DNA from 2 places in the Kitasatospora sp. NPDC093550 genome. Region 2 is predicted to be linked to the other one. Evidence: riboswitches for the same ligand, from Rfam matches in the RefSeq annotation. Region 2 holds a riboswitch; the other holds the start of a gene.
The links. Region 2 has a riboswitch for glycine ahead of gcvP (aminomethyl-transferring glycine dehydrogenase). Riboswitches for the same ligand answer to the same signal wherever they lie in the genome.
Positions count from the first base shown of each region.

Region 1: another riboswitch for glycine. It lies ahead of gcvT (glycine cleavage system aminomethyltransferase GcvT); the one in region 2 lies ahead of gcvP (aminomethyl-transferring glycine dehydrogenase).

Region 1 covers NZ_JBIWJF010000037.1:48,883-55,899, reverse strand. Annotated here, with positions in the region: gene ACIRD3_RS36045 (L-serine ammonia-lyase) at 1-1,143, opposite strand, end outside; gene glyA (serine hydroxymethyltransferase) at 1,343-2,623, opposite strand; gene gcvH (glycine cleavage system protein GcvH) at 2,708-3,085, opposite strand; gene gcvT (glycine cleavage system aminomethyltransferase GcvT) at 3,186-4,307, opposite strand; glycine riboswitch at 4,539-4,642, opposite strand; gene ACIRD3_RS36025 (enhanced serine sensitivity protein SseB C-terminal domain-containing protein) at 4,851-5,654, shown strand; gene ACIRD3_RS36020 (enhanced serine sensitivity protein SseB C-terminal domain-containing protein) at 5,771-6,715, shown strand.
Region 2 covers NZ_JBIWJF010000010.1:11,116-18,132, forward strand. Annotated here, with positions in the region: gene ACIRD3_RS17750 (DNA polymerase IV) at 1-900, shown strand, start outside; gene ACIRD3_RS17755 (MFS transporter) at 1,047-2,543, opposite strand; gene ACIRD3_RS17760 (PRC and DUF2382 domain-containing protein) at 2,744-3,838, opposite strand; glycine riboswitch at 4,007-4,110, shown strand; gene gcvP (aminomethyl-transferring glycine dehydrogenase) at 4,347-7,017, shown strand, end outside.

The sequences.
Region 1 (7,017 bases), on a different contig from region 2:
GGTGAGGCCGAGGTTGTGCTCGATGCCGATCTCGGCGGCGTTCTCGACCTGCTCGGGGGTGCCGCCGAGGACCTCGGCGAGGCCGCCCGCGGCCATCGAGCAGGCCGAGCCGACCTCGCCCTGGCAGCCGACCTCGGCGCCGGAGATGGAGGCGTTCTCCTTGAACAGCATGCCGATGGCGCCGGCCGCGAGCAGGAAGCGGACGATGCCGTCGTCGTCGGCGCCCGGGATGAAGTTCAGGTAGTAGTGCAGGACGGCCGGGATGATGCCCGCCGCGCCGTTGGTCGGCGCGGTGACCACCCGGCGGCCGGAGGCGTTCTCCTCGTTGACCGCCATCGCGTAGAGGGTCACCCACTCCATCGCGTTGGCCGGGCCGATGCCCTCGGCGCGCAGCGCCCGGGCGCCCGAGGCGGCCCGGCGGCGGACCTTGAGGCCGCCCGGCAGGATGCCCTCGCGGGTCATGCCGGCCCGCACGCACTCCTGCATCACGGACCAGATCTCCAGCAGCCCGGTGCGGATCTCCTCCTCGCTGCGCCAGGCCTTCTCGTTCTCCAGCATCAGGCCGGAGATGGACAGCCCGGTCTCGCGGGTGAGCCGCAGCAGCTCCTCGCCGGTGCGGAAGGGGTAGCGCAGCGCGGTGTCGTCCGGCTTGACCCGGTCGGCGCCGATCGCGTCCTCGTCGACGACGAAGCCGCCGCCGACCGAGTAGTAGGTCTTCTCCAGCAGCGTCGAGCCGTCCGCGGCGAACGCCCAGAGGGTCATGCCGTTGGCGTGGTACGGCAGCGAGCGGCGGCGGTGCAGCACCAGCTGGCTGTCCGGGTCGAAGTCGATCGGGTGCTCGCCGAGCAGGTTGATCCGCTTCTCGGCGGTGATCCGCTCGACGTCCTTGTCCGCCTGGTCGACGTCGACGGTGCGGGGCGAGTTGTTCTCCAGGCCGAGCAGGACGGCCTTCGGCGTGCCGTGGCCGTGGCCGGTGGCGCCGAGCGAGCCGTACAGCTCGGCGCGCACACCCGTCACCTGGGCCAGCAGGCCTTCGGACCGCAGTCGGCGGGCGAACATCCGGGCGGCGCGCATCGGGCCCACGGTGTGGGAGCTCGACGGGCCGATGCCGATGGAGAAGAGGTCGAAGACACTGATGGCCACGGGGGACGTCCTTGTCGGGTCTCGTGGAGGGGCTTGCGGGCGGGGCGTGGGGCGGAGCGGGCTGTGGACGGGCGGGGGCCGACACGGGACGGGGCACCGCGCGCACTGTCCAGTGTGCGCGGTGCCCCGGGGTCCCAGGTGCGCCGGCGGGGTGAGGCCGGTCACCTGCGGCCGGTCGTCCACTCCCGGCCGCCGCGGACTACTCCTGGTTGGCCAGGTTCGGGTACAGCGGGTACTTCTCGGCCAGCGCGGTGACGCGGGCCTTCAGCCCGGCGGCGACGGTCTCGTCGAAGGCGGGCTTGAGCGCCTCGGCGATGATGTCGGCGACCTCGCGGAAGTCCTCGGCCTGGAAGCCTCGGGTGGCCAGGGCCGGGGTGCCGATCCGCAGGCCCGAGGTGACCATCGGCGGGCGCGGGTCGTTCGGGATGGCGTTGCGGTTGACGGTGATGCCGACCTCGTGCAGGCGGTCCTCGGCCTGCTGGCCGTCGAGCTGGCTGTTGCGCAGGTCGACCAGGACCAGGTGGACGTCGGTGCCGCCGGACAGGACGGACGCGCCGGCCTCGGCGACGTCGGCCTGCAGCAGGCGCTCGGCGAGGATCCGGGCGCCGTCCAGGGTGCGCTGCTGGCGCTCCTTGAACTCCTCCGAGGCCGCGACCTTGAAGGCCACCGCCTTGCCGGCGATCACGTGCTCCAGCGGGCCGCCCTGCTGGCCGGGGAAGACCGCGGAGTTGATCTTCTTGGCGTACTCGGCCTTGGACAGGATGACGCCGCCGCGCGGGCCGCCCAGGGTCTTGTGGGTGGTGGTGGTGACCACGTCCGCGTAGGGCACCGGGTTCGGGTGCAGCCCGGCGGCCACCAGGCCGGCGAAGTGCGCCATGTCCACCATGAGCAGCGCGCCGACCTCGTCGGCGACCCGGCGGAACGCGGCGAAGTCCAGCTGGCGCGGGTAGGCCGACCAGCCGGCGATGATCAGCTTCGGCTGGTGCTCCTTGGCGAGGCGCTCGACCTCGGCCATGTCGACCTGGCCGGTCTTCTCGTCCACGTGGTACGCGACCACGTTGTAGAGCTTGCCGGAGAAGTTGATCTTCATGCCGTGGGTCAGGTGACCGCCGTGGGCCAGGTTCAGGCCCAGGATGGTGTCGCCCGGCTGGATCAGCGCGAACATCGCGGCGGCGTTGGCCTGCGCGCCGGAGTGCGGCTGGACGTTGGCGTGCTCGGCGCCGAACAGGGCCTTGATCCGGTCGATCGCGATCTGCTCGACCACGTCGACGTGCTCGCAGCCGCCGTAGTAGCGACGGCCGGGGTAGCCCTCGGCGTACTTGTTGGTGAGCACCGAGCCCTGGGCCTCCATGACCGCCACCGGGGCGAAGTTCTCGGAGGCGATCATCTCCAGGGTGGTCTGCTGGCGGTGCAGCTCGGCGTCGACCGCGGCGGCGATCTCCGGGTCGAGGGCGTGCAGGGACTGGTTGAGAACCGTCATGGTGGGGTCTTCCCGGGGGAGGAGGGACGGGGGCCGCGGTGCGGGCGGGCCGGCGTGCGCGCGGCCCGCCCGGTCACGAGCGGGTCAGCTGCTGTGGGTGAGCGCGTCGTACTCGTCGGCGCTGAGCAGCTCGTCGGTGGCCTCGACGCGCACCTTGAACAGCCAGCCGCCCTCGAAGGGGGCGCTGTTGACCAGGCCGTTGTCGTCCAGGACGTCCTGGTTGACCTCGGTGACCTCGCCGGTCACCGGGGAGTACAGGTCGCTGACCGACTTGGTGGACTCCAGCTCGCCGCAGGTCTCGCCGGCGGTCACGGTGTCGCCCACCTCGGGCAGCTGCACGTAGACGATGTCACCGAGCGCGTCCGCGGCGTGCTTGGTGATGCCGACCGTCGAGACACCGTCCTCGGCGGCGGTCAGCCACTCGTGCTCCTTGGTGTACTGCAGGTGCTGGGGGTTGCTCATGGCGTCATTCTCCAGGATGGGAAGCGGGTACGACGAAGCGGGCCGCCGCTCGGACGGCTACGACCTGCGTCTATGGGAAAACCGGGGCCCGACCGGGCGGTCAGCGGGCGCGCTTGTAGAAGGGCAGCGCCACGACCTCGACCGGCTCGTGCTTGCCGCGCACGTCCACCGCGACGGTGGTGCCGGGGGCGGCGTGGGCGGCGTCGACGTAGGCCATCGCGATCGGCCGGCCCAGCGTCGGGGAGGGCGCGCCGGAGGTGATCCGGCCGATCGGGGTGCCGTCGGTGGAGACCACGGTGTACTCGGCACGCGGGACGCGCTTGCCCTCGGAGACCAGGCCGACCAGCACCCGCGGCGGGTTGGCCTCGGCCGCGGCGGCGGCCTGCTCCAGCGCCTTGCGGCCGACGAAGGCACCCCCGTTGGTGGTCTTGTCGAAGCGGACGACCCGGCCCAGACCGGCGTCGAACGGGGTGAGGTCGGTGGACAGCTCGTGCCCGTACAGCGGCATGCCCGCCTCCAGGCGCAGCGTGTCGCGGCAGGACAGGCCGCACGGGATCAGGCCGCGGCCCTCGCCGGCGGCGGTCAGCGCCTGCCAGATCTCCTCGGCGTCGGCCGGGCGGCAGAAGATCTCGAAGCCGTCCTCGCCGGTGTAGCCGGTGCGGGCCAGCAGCACCTCGTGGCCGGCCACCCGGGCCGGGAGGATCGCGTAGTACTTGAGGCCGGGCAGGTCGGCGTCGGTGGTGTCGGCCAGGATCGCGGTGGACTCCGGGCCCTGGACGGCGATCAGCGCGTAGGTGTCGCGGTCGTCGGTGACGACGGCGTCGAAGCCCTTGGCGCGGGCGATCAGCTCGTCGAGGACCAGCTGGGCGTTGGAGGCGTTGGCGACGACCAGGTAGGCGTCCTCGCGCAGGCGGTAGACGATCAGGTCGTCCAGGATGCCGCCGTCCTCGGCGCAGATCATGGTGTAGCGGGCGCGCAGCACGCCGAGCGCGGAGACGAAGCCGACCAGCGCGTGGTCCAGCATCTCGCCGGCCTGCGGGCCGGTGACGGTGATCTCGCCCATGTGGGAGAGGTCGAACAGACCGGCCTTGGTACGGACGGCGAGGTGCTCCTCGCGCTCGCTGCCGTAGCGCAGCGGCATGTCCCAGCCGGCGAAGTCGGTCATGGTCGCGCCGAGGGCGCGGTGCAGCGCGTCGAGCGCGGTCAGGCGGAGGGACGACATGGCCAGGAACTCCTCGGTCGGGGCACTCAGGGGTGCACGCACCGGACCGGACCCGCTCGGGGGCCGACCCTGCGCGCGGGCATGCGGCGGCGTGGGTCTCCCCATCTGTCGTCGTACCTGAGAGCTTCACCGCCCCGCCGGCCCACAGCTGTTTCCAGCTTGGGGGACAGCATGGCGGCTTGCACCGTGGGTGGGCGCGCGACATGGCCGTGCGCCGCTTTCCAGATGTGCCTAACCCGTGCGGTAGGGGGGCCTGAGAGATTCCGGGGAGGACTTGCTCCTTCGGCGCCGGCCGTGCCGATGAGCGGCACTCCGGGCTCTCCCGCGCGGGTTCGAGCGGCCGGTATGGAGTTGTGGGGCCCGCGGCGCATGCCGTCGGACGCGCACATCATGGCACGTCCGCGCGGAGGAGGGGAGGGGGGACCCGGTCACACGGTGCCGTCCCGAACACGAGGCCCATTCCCACCGGCCCCCGGGCCCTAGACTGCTCCGCGTCGGCGCAGCAGAGGGCGGCCGACCGGCAGAGGGCGGAATCGGCGGCGCATGGGGTACCCGGTGGAGCAGCAGCAGGGGTGGGGCGGTCCGGACGGGATGCCCGCGGGCGGCTCGTGGCCGGCCAACGAGCTGGAGCAGGTGCTGACCTCGGCCCTGGGCGACCCGGGGGCGACGCCGCGGGTGATCGAGGTGCTGGCCCGCAGCCGGGTGTGGGTGCCGCTGCCCGCCGGGGCCGACCCGCAGGGGCAGTCCCTGGACCTGCCGATCATCGAGCTGGGCGGCGACCCGTACGTCCCGGTGTTCTCCTCGCAGGAGGTGTTCCTGCAGCACGCGCCGGGGCTGGCCTTCGCGATCGCGCCGGTCTGGGAGTTCGCCCGCGGGCTGCCGCTCGGCGTGGGCATCGCGGTGAACCCGGAGGCGCCGGTGGGCATCCCGGTGCCGCCGCAGGGCGTGGCCGAGCTGCGCCGGGGGCCGCGCGAGGACCGCTGGGAGGGCGCCGAGGACCCGGCCGCGCCGACCGGCGGCCGGGTGGCGCTGCGCGAGCCGGTGCCGGGCGAGGACCCGGAGCACTTCCTGGCCGCCTGCCGGGCCGAACTCTCGGCCCTTCCCGGGGTGTTGACCGCCCGCCGGGCGCTGGCCAGCATCGAGGGCGAGCCGACCGTGATGTTCGTGGGCGTCCAGTTGGATCCGGCGGCCCCGGCCGACCCGGCCGCGGTGAACGACGCGCTCGGCCGGGCGCTGGGAACCGCGCCGCTGCCGGGGGGCGTCCACCTCGTACTGCTCGACCTCGCCGACGACCCGGTGGTCGAGTGGCTGCTCACCCGGGTCATGCCTTTCTACACGCGGGTGTGAGCGGGGTTTGTTCGTAGGCACGTCGCCGTGGCGGTGGCCGGTGCCGCGCCATAGGGTGCGTGCAGACGGCCGACGGGCCGGCGGGTTCGAGGAAAGAGGCGCGGCGAGGTGGGCGCATGAGTGCGGGAACGGGAGCGGGCGGGCCCTGGGGCCAGGCGCCGGCCGGGCACCCGGGAGCTGACCCGGGCGCGTTGGAGCAGGCCCTGCGCGAGGTCGCGCCGGAGCGCTACGACGCGTACGAGCGGCTGCTGCACGCGCTCGCCGACGGCCGGGTCTGGATGCTGCTCTGGCACGGCACGCCGGGCAGTCCGGACGCGCAGTACGGGAACATGGAGATCAGCGGCCACGGCTACGCGCCGGCCGTCACCTCGCCCGAGCAGCTCGCCGCCTCCGGCTGGGCGCGGGCCCACGAGGTCATCTCCGGCCGGGAGATCGCCGCTTCGCTGTACCGCACCCGCTGGGGCCTGTGGCTCAACCCGCACGCGCCCGGCGGGGGTGTCGGCGTGCCCTGGGCGGACCTGCGGCGGATCGCCGCGGGCCTGGACCGGCTGCCGGCCGGGCCACTGAAGCTGAGCGAGCCGCAGGTCAACGCCCAGCAGTTCTTCGCGCTGCTGGAGCGGCAGGCGAGCGAGGTGCGCGCGGTGCGGGCGCTGCGCCGGGCCTGGGTGCAGCCTGCCGTGGGGGAGCCGTACCTGGCGATCGGGCTGGACCTGTACGAGAGTTCGCCGCCGGCGGTGGAGGCGGTGCGCGCGCTGATGCAGCGGGCGATCGCGGTGGCCCCGGAGGGGCTCGCGGTGTCCACGGTGGCGATGTCGGACGAGTACGACCCGGTGGCGCTGTGGATGCGCGCCAACGCGCGGCCGTTCTTCGACCGGGAGGCCGGACGCCCGGCGACCGGCCCGTACCCGCCGGTGCCGCCGCCGGCGTACCCGGCCCACTCGATGCCGGGGCAGCCGATGCCGGGGCAGTCGGCACCCGGGTACGCGTACGGCACGCAGCCGCCCGCGCCGGGCTGGCAGCAGCAGCCCCAGCGGCCGTGGCCCGGCTACCCCGGGCGCTGACCGGAAAACCGCCGCTCGCCGAAATCCCCACGAAGCCGACTTGATTGTCCGTCAAGTCGGCTTCGATGCTTTCCGGACGAATTTCCCCTTGGTCCGTGCGGTCATCTTGACATGCCTGTAACAGCCATGTGAAGAGCTATATGCCGGAGATCGGGGAGGTGCATGCCTGCAGATCACAGTTGGGCATCTGTCGGTTGTCAGGTCTGGCGTAAGCCAAGTCGCATGGCAGAGAGTTCTGCGCAACGCACCGCGCATTGGAACCCCACAAAGGTGAGCGCGCACGCCGACCCGCTCGCCCACGC
Region 2 (7,017 bases):
GAGCGGGCCGTGCTCGGACCGATGCCGGTCCGGGCGCTGCCCGGGATCGGGCCGGCCACCGAACAGGTGCTGCGGCGCGCCGGACTGAGCACCGTGGCCGATCTCGCCGACGCGGGCGAGGCGGAGCTGGTGGCGCTGCTCGGGCGGGCGCACGGCGCCGGGATCCACCACATGGCGATAGGGCTGGACGAACGGCCGGTGGTGGCCGACCAGGACGCCAAGTCCGTCTCGGTGGAGGACACCTACGAGGTCGACCTGGCCGACCGGGACCGGGTGCTGCGCGAGGTGGAGGCGCTGGCAGCCCGGTGCGTGCGGCGGCTGCGGGGGGCCGGGCGCTCGGGGCGGACGGTGGTCCTCAAGGTCCGCCGCTTCGACTTCTCGACGCTGACCCGCTCGGAGACGCTCGGCGGCCCCACGGACGACGAGGCGGTGATCACCGCGACCGCGCGTCGGCTGGCCGAGCAGGTGGACATCACCGGCGGGGTCCGGCTGCTCGGCGTGGGCGTCGCCCAGCTCGCCGACTACACCCAGGAGGACCTGTTCGCGCAGGCCCTGCGGGAGGAGGCGGCGGAGCACGCGGAGGCGGCGGCCGAGGCCGAGGAGGCGGAGGAGGAGCCGGAGGCGGTGGTGCGGCGCTGGATGCCCGGACAGGACGTCCGGCACGAGGAGTTCGGGCCCGGGTGGGTGCAGGGCAGTGGCGTCGGGAGGGTCACCGTGCGGTTCGAGACGCCCTGGAGCGGGCCCGGGCGGGTGCGGACCTTCGCGGTGGACGACCCGGCGCTCGAACCGGCCCCGCCGCTGCCGCTGCGCCGCCGCGAGGAAGGGGAAGGGGACGGGGACGGGGATGCCGGTGGTGGGGCGGAGGCCGGCGTGGAGGACCGGCCGCAGGACGGGGGCTGAGACACGAAGACGGCCCCACCCGGTGGGGGGAGTACCGGGTGGGGCCGTATCACCGTGCCGGTCCCCGCACGTTCGTGATGCCCTCGCGACGTACGGGAGACCGGGGCCCCGCGCCCTGTCCCTGAGCGCGGGGGCCGGACGCCTCGTCAGGCGTCGGTCTTCACCAGCTTGTCGCTGGAGTCCTGCCGGGCCGCGCCGTCGACGACGGCCGACGGGGCGGCCGGCTTGACGGTGCGGATCAGGAACGGGACGGCACCGGCGATGATGCAGACCACGGCCGCGGTCCAGAACGCGTGCTTGTACGCGTCCAGGGTGGGCAGCGAGAGCGGGATCTGCGGCGGCAGCTTCATGGTGTCGCCGGTCAGGATGGCGGCCATGACGGCGGTGCCGATGGCGCCACCGACGGTGCGCAGCACCGAGTTCATGCCGTTGGCGATACCGCTCTGCTCGACCGGGACGGCGCCGTTGATGTAGGCCGGCATCGCGGCGAACGCGAGGCCCACACCGAGGCCGAAGATCGCCGAGGCGGTGTAGATGTCGCCCTCGTGGCTGTGCCGCACGGCGAGGTAGGCCATCGCGACGGCGCCGAGGACGCCACCGAGGACCAGCGGCAGACGGGGGCCGCGGCGGGCGATCAGCAGGGCGCCGACCGGGGCGGCGACCATCGAGCCGATCGCGGACGGCAGCAGCATGACGCCGGCGTGCAGGACGGTGGCGGTGAAGCCGTAGTGGGTCAGCTTCTCCGGGGTCTGGGCGAAGTTGCTGATGACCATGAAGGAGCCGTACATGCCGAAGCCGATGAGCAGGCCCGCCATGTTGGTGAAGGCCACGGCCGGGCGGGACATCATCTTCATGTCCACCAGGGGGTGCGCGACCTTGGTCTCGATGATGCCCCAGACCAGGGCGACCACGGCGGCGACGGCGAACAGGCCGAGGGTCTTGGTGGAGGTCCAGCCCCAGTGGTTGCCCTGGCTGACCGCGACCAGCAGCGCGGAGAGCCAGCCGGCCAGGGTGATCGCGCCGAGCGGGTCGGCGCCGCCGTCCTTGTCGGTGACCGGGTCGGACGGGACGCGGAAGGCGACCAGGGCCACCGCGATCAGGCCGAAGACCAGGCCCATCCAGAAGATCGACTTGTAGTTCCAGTGCTCCAGCAGGACACCGGTGGCGACCAGGCCGAGGCCGGAGCCGACGCCCATCGAGGCGCTGATGGCGGCGACGCCGCCGGTCACCTTCTGCTTGGGCAGCTCGTCGCGGACGATGCTGATCGCCAGCGGCATGACGCCACCGCCGGCGCCCTGCAGGACGCGGGCGACGATCAGCCAGGTGAAGGAGTGGGTGCTGACCGCCAGCGCCGAACCGGCGACCAGGCCGGCCAGCGAGATCAGCAGCATCGGCTTACGGCCCCGGAGGTCGCCGAAGCGGCCCAGGAGGGGAGTCAGCACAGCGGCGGAGAGCAGGTTGGCGGTCATCAGCCAGGCGATGCTGGAGGCCGAGACGCTCAGTTCCTTGGCCAGCGAGGGCAGGATCGGGACGACCGCGGTCTGCACCACGCTGAACGACAGCATCGCCAGGATGAGGGCCGGCAGGACCCGGGCGCTGCTCTGCTTCTCGGCCGCGGTGGTGGGCTGGGGTGCCTCACTCACGGTTGCTTCCTCCCGTACATAGTGAATGAACTGAAGTAACCATGCAGGGAGATACTTCAGAGTGTCAAATATCGAGTGGTTAAGCTTTGGCAAAGGGGGAGGGGCGGTGGGGCCGGGGCGGGCGCTTGCGGCGGGCTGCGGGGGTGGGGCATGGGGAAGGGCCACGGCTCTGGGAGTCGGGGCCCTTGGGGGGGTGGGAGTCAGGCGAGGGGGCGGAGGGAGCTCGGGCGGGCGGCTTCCGGGGTGGGGGTGGGGGACGTGGGGGCGGTGTCGTCGTGGATCTCGACGTGTTCGCGGCGGAGTTCCTCCCGGATCACCTCCTCGTCCGTGTAGCGCTCGACGACCAGCCGGACGCGCTCGATGGGCGCGAGGTACTTGCGGACCGCCGGGCGCTCCTCGCGGAGGGTGACCTCCTCGACGGCCTCGGCGATCTCCTTCTCGGTGAGGGAGGCGCGCTCGGCGTCGCTGACCGGCATCCGCTCGACCCGGACGCGCTCGCGGACCACCGGGACGCGGCGCTCGACCTGCTCGGTCGTCACGTACTTGCGCAGCTTCGCGGTGCCCACGTTGTGCCACTCCGTGGTGACCTCCAGCCGTTCCTCGCTGCAGGTGATCTCGATCGGGCTGCTGGGCGCGGACGAGTCGGCGGCGGCGGAGTGCACCGGGGCGGACGGCGCCACCGGTGCCGGATGCAGCTTCGCCTCCATGCTGGGTGCGGGGGAGGTCTCGGCGGCGACGGGGGTGGTCAGGGTCCGCATGTTGGCCTCCATGGCGGTTCTGGTGGTGGTCGAGGTGGTGGTGCCGGACTCCGAGGAGTGGAGGGCATGCGGTGGGGCGGCGACCGCGACGGCGGCCGGGGTGGTTCCGAAGTCGAGGTCGGGCTGTGCGGCCCGCTCGTGGTTCTCGTCGGCCGAGGGGTCGTCCGCCGGGGTGTCGAGGCCGTAGTAGCGGTAGAGCTGGAGCTCCTGGGCGGGGGACAGGTGCTGGCCCACGCCGAAGTCCGGGGACTCCTTGACCAGCGATTTGTCGTACGGAACCCGGAGCTCGTCGCCGGAGAACTCGCTCGTGGTGAGCGGGACGAAGGCGTCCCGGCCGAAGATGCCGGTCCGGACGGCGGCCCACTCGGGCTGGCCGGTGGCATCGTCGAGGTACACCTCGTCGACCGTGCCGATCTTGTCTCCGTTGCGGTCGACCGCCTTGTGGCCGATGAGGTCGCGGGGGTCGATGTCGGTCTGCACTCTTTCCTCCAGTGCGCTGAGCCTGCGGAACTCCCGCAGGGTCGGCGGCCGGAGCACCCGTCCTGTCCGCCAGTTCCCAACCAAATGCCATGAATCGGACGTGCGCGACCGGGGTGCGCCGGACGGGCTGCGCGCTGGGCCGTCCGGGGGACGCGCGTAGACCCGGGGTGACCGGAAGCACCCGTGATCGGAAGGCCTCCCGCTGGTACCCTGGGCGGCGACCGCAGAGCCCGCTCGGGAGAGTCTCCGACCGCGAAAACCGCTGGTCGGAGCGCCGAAGGAGCAACTCCTCCCCGGAATCTCTCAGGCATCCGTACCGTGTGGGGTAGGTCACTCTGGAAAGCAGGGCAGGAGTGTCGGCACGGAAGCCGGCGATCACCACCCTCACCGACGGTGCAAGCCGGCGGAGCGCCCACAGCGCGCCGTGCGGGCGAAGCTCTCAGGTCCCGATGACAGAGGGGGAGGCCTGTCGGGTCCGCCCGCCATCGCTGAGTCGCTGTCCGCAGCGGAAGGCCGGTCGGCGTGCGTACCCCCGCCGGTCCGTGACCAGGAGGCCTCGACCACCATGAACGCCCAGCCGAACGCGGGACGCCCCACCGGCGCCTCGACCCTCACCGAGCTTGAGCTGGCCAGTCCCTTCGAGAACCGCCACATCGGCCCCGACGCCGCCGCGCAGGAGAAGATGCTGGCGTCCGTCGGCTACGGCTCGCTGGACGAGCTCGCCGCGACCGCCGTGCCCGAGGCGATCCGCTCCATCACCGGCCTGGACCTGCCGGCCGGCCGGACCGAGGCCCAGGTCCTCGCCGAGCTGCGCGAGCTGGCCGGCCGCAACCAGGTGCTCCAGCCGATGATCGGCCTGGGCTACTACGGCACCTTCACCCCGCCGGTGATCCTGCGCAACGTCATGGAGAACCCGGCCTGGTACACCGCGTACACCCCGTACCAGCCGGAGATCTCGCAGGGCCGCCTGGAGGCGCTGCTCAACTTCCAGACCCTGGTCTCCGACCTGACCGGTCTGCCGACCTCCGGCTCCTCGCTGCTCGACGAGGGCACCGCGGCCGCCGAGGCGATGGCGCTGGCCCGCCGCGTCACCAAGGTCAAGGGCGGCGTCTTCCTGGTCGACGCCGAGACCCTCCCGCAGACCATCGCGGTGATCAACACCCGTGCGGTGCCGACCGGCGTCGAGGTCGTCGTCGCCGACCTGTCCGAGGGCATCCCGGCCGAGATCGCCGAGCGCGGCGTCTTCGGCGTGCTGCTGCAGTACCCGGGCGCCACCGGTGTGGTCCGCGACCTCGCCCCGGTCATCGAGCAGGCGCACGGCCTCGGCGCGATCGTCGCCGTCGCCGCCGACCTGCTGGCGCTGACCCTGCTCAAGTCCCCCGGCGCGCTGGGCGCCGACATCGCCTGCGGCACCTCGCAGCGCTTCGGCGTGCCGATGGGCTTCGGCGGCCCGCACGCCGGCTACCTCGCGGTGCGCGCCGAGTACGCCCGCTCGCTGCCCGGCCGTCTGGTCGGCGTCTCCGTCGACACCGAGGGCAACCGCGCCTACCGCCTGGCCCTGCAGACCCGTGAGCAGCACATCCGCCGCGAGAAGGCCACCAGCAACATCTGCACCGCCCAGGTGCTGCTGGCCGTGATGGCCTCGATGTACGCCGTGTACCACGGTCCGGACGGCCTGGCCGACATCGCCCGCCGCACCCACCGCTACGCCGCCGCCCTCGCCGAGGGCCTGCGGGCCGGTGGCGTCGAACTGCTGCACGGCGAGTTCTTCGACACCGTCACCGCCGTGGTGCCGGGCCGCGCCGCCGAGATCGCCGCCGCCGCCCGCGCCAACGGCATCAACGTCCACCAGGACGGCGCGGACCGGATCTCGATCTCCACCGACGAGACCACCACCCGCGAGCACCTGGCCGGTGTCTGGGCCGCGTTCGGCGTCGAGGCGGCCGAGGCCGCCGAGACCGCCGACGCGCTGCCCGCCGCGCTGCTGCGCGACGACGAGTACCTGACCCACCCGGTCTTCCACAGCCACCGCTCCGAGACCGCCATGCTGCGCTACCTGCGCCGCCTGTCGGACCGGGACTACGCGCTGGACCGCGGCATGATCCCGCTGGGCTCCTGCACCATGAAGCTCAACGCGACCACCGAGATGGAGGCCGTGACCTGGCCGGAGTTCGGCCAGCTGCACCCCTTCGCCCCGATCGACCAGGCCCAGGGCTACCTGACGCTGATCCGCCAGCTGGAGCAGCAGCTCGTCGAGGTGACCGGCTACGACGCCGTGTCGATCCAGCCGAACGCGGGCTCGCAGGGCGAGCTGGCCGGCCTGCTGGCCGTCCGCGCCTACCACCACGCCAATGGCGACACCCAGCGCGACGTCTGCCTGATCCCGTCCTCCGCGCACGGCACCAACGCCGCCTCCGCGGTGATGGCCGGCATGCGCGTCGTCGTGGTGAAGACCCTGGTCGACGGCGACGTGGACGTCGAGGACCTGAAGGCCAAGATCGAGCAGCACCGTGACAGCCTGTCGGTGCTGATGGTCACCTACCCGTCGACCCACGGCGTGTACGAGACCCAGATCACCGAGATCTGCGCCCTGGTGCACGAGGCCGGCGGCCAGGTGTACGTGGACGGCGCCAACCTGAACGCCCTGGTCGGCCTCGCCAAGCCGGGCAAGTTCGGTGCGGACGTCTCGCACCTGAACCTGCACAAGACCTTCTGCATCCCGCACGGCGGTGGCGGCCCGGGCGTCGGCCCGGTCGCGGTGCGCGCCCACCTGGCGCCGTACCTGCCGAACCACCCGCTGCAGGCGGAGGCCGGCCCGGCCACCGGTGTCGGCCCGATCTCGGCCGCGCCGTGGGGCTCGGCGGCGATCCTGCCGATCTCCTGGGCGTACGTCCGGCTGATGGGCGGCGAGGGCCTCAAGCACGCGACCCAGGTCGCGGTGCTGAACGCCAACTACATCGCCAAGCGCCTGGCGCCGCACTTCCCGGTGCTCTACACCGGTCCGGGCGGGCTGGTCGCGCACGAGTGCATCATCGACCTGCGTCCGCTGACCAAGGAGACGGGCGTGACGGTGGACGACATCGCCAAGCGCCTGATCGACTACGGCTTCCACGCGCCGACGATGTCCTTCCCGGTGGCCGGCACGCTGATGATCGAGCCGACCGAGTCCGAGGACCTGCACGAGATCGACCGGTTCTGCGACACGATGATCGCGATCCGGGCCGAGATCGACAAGG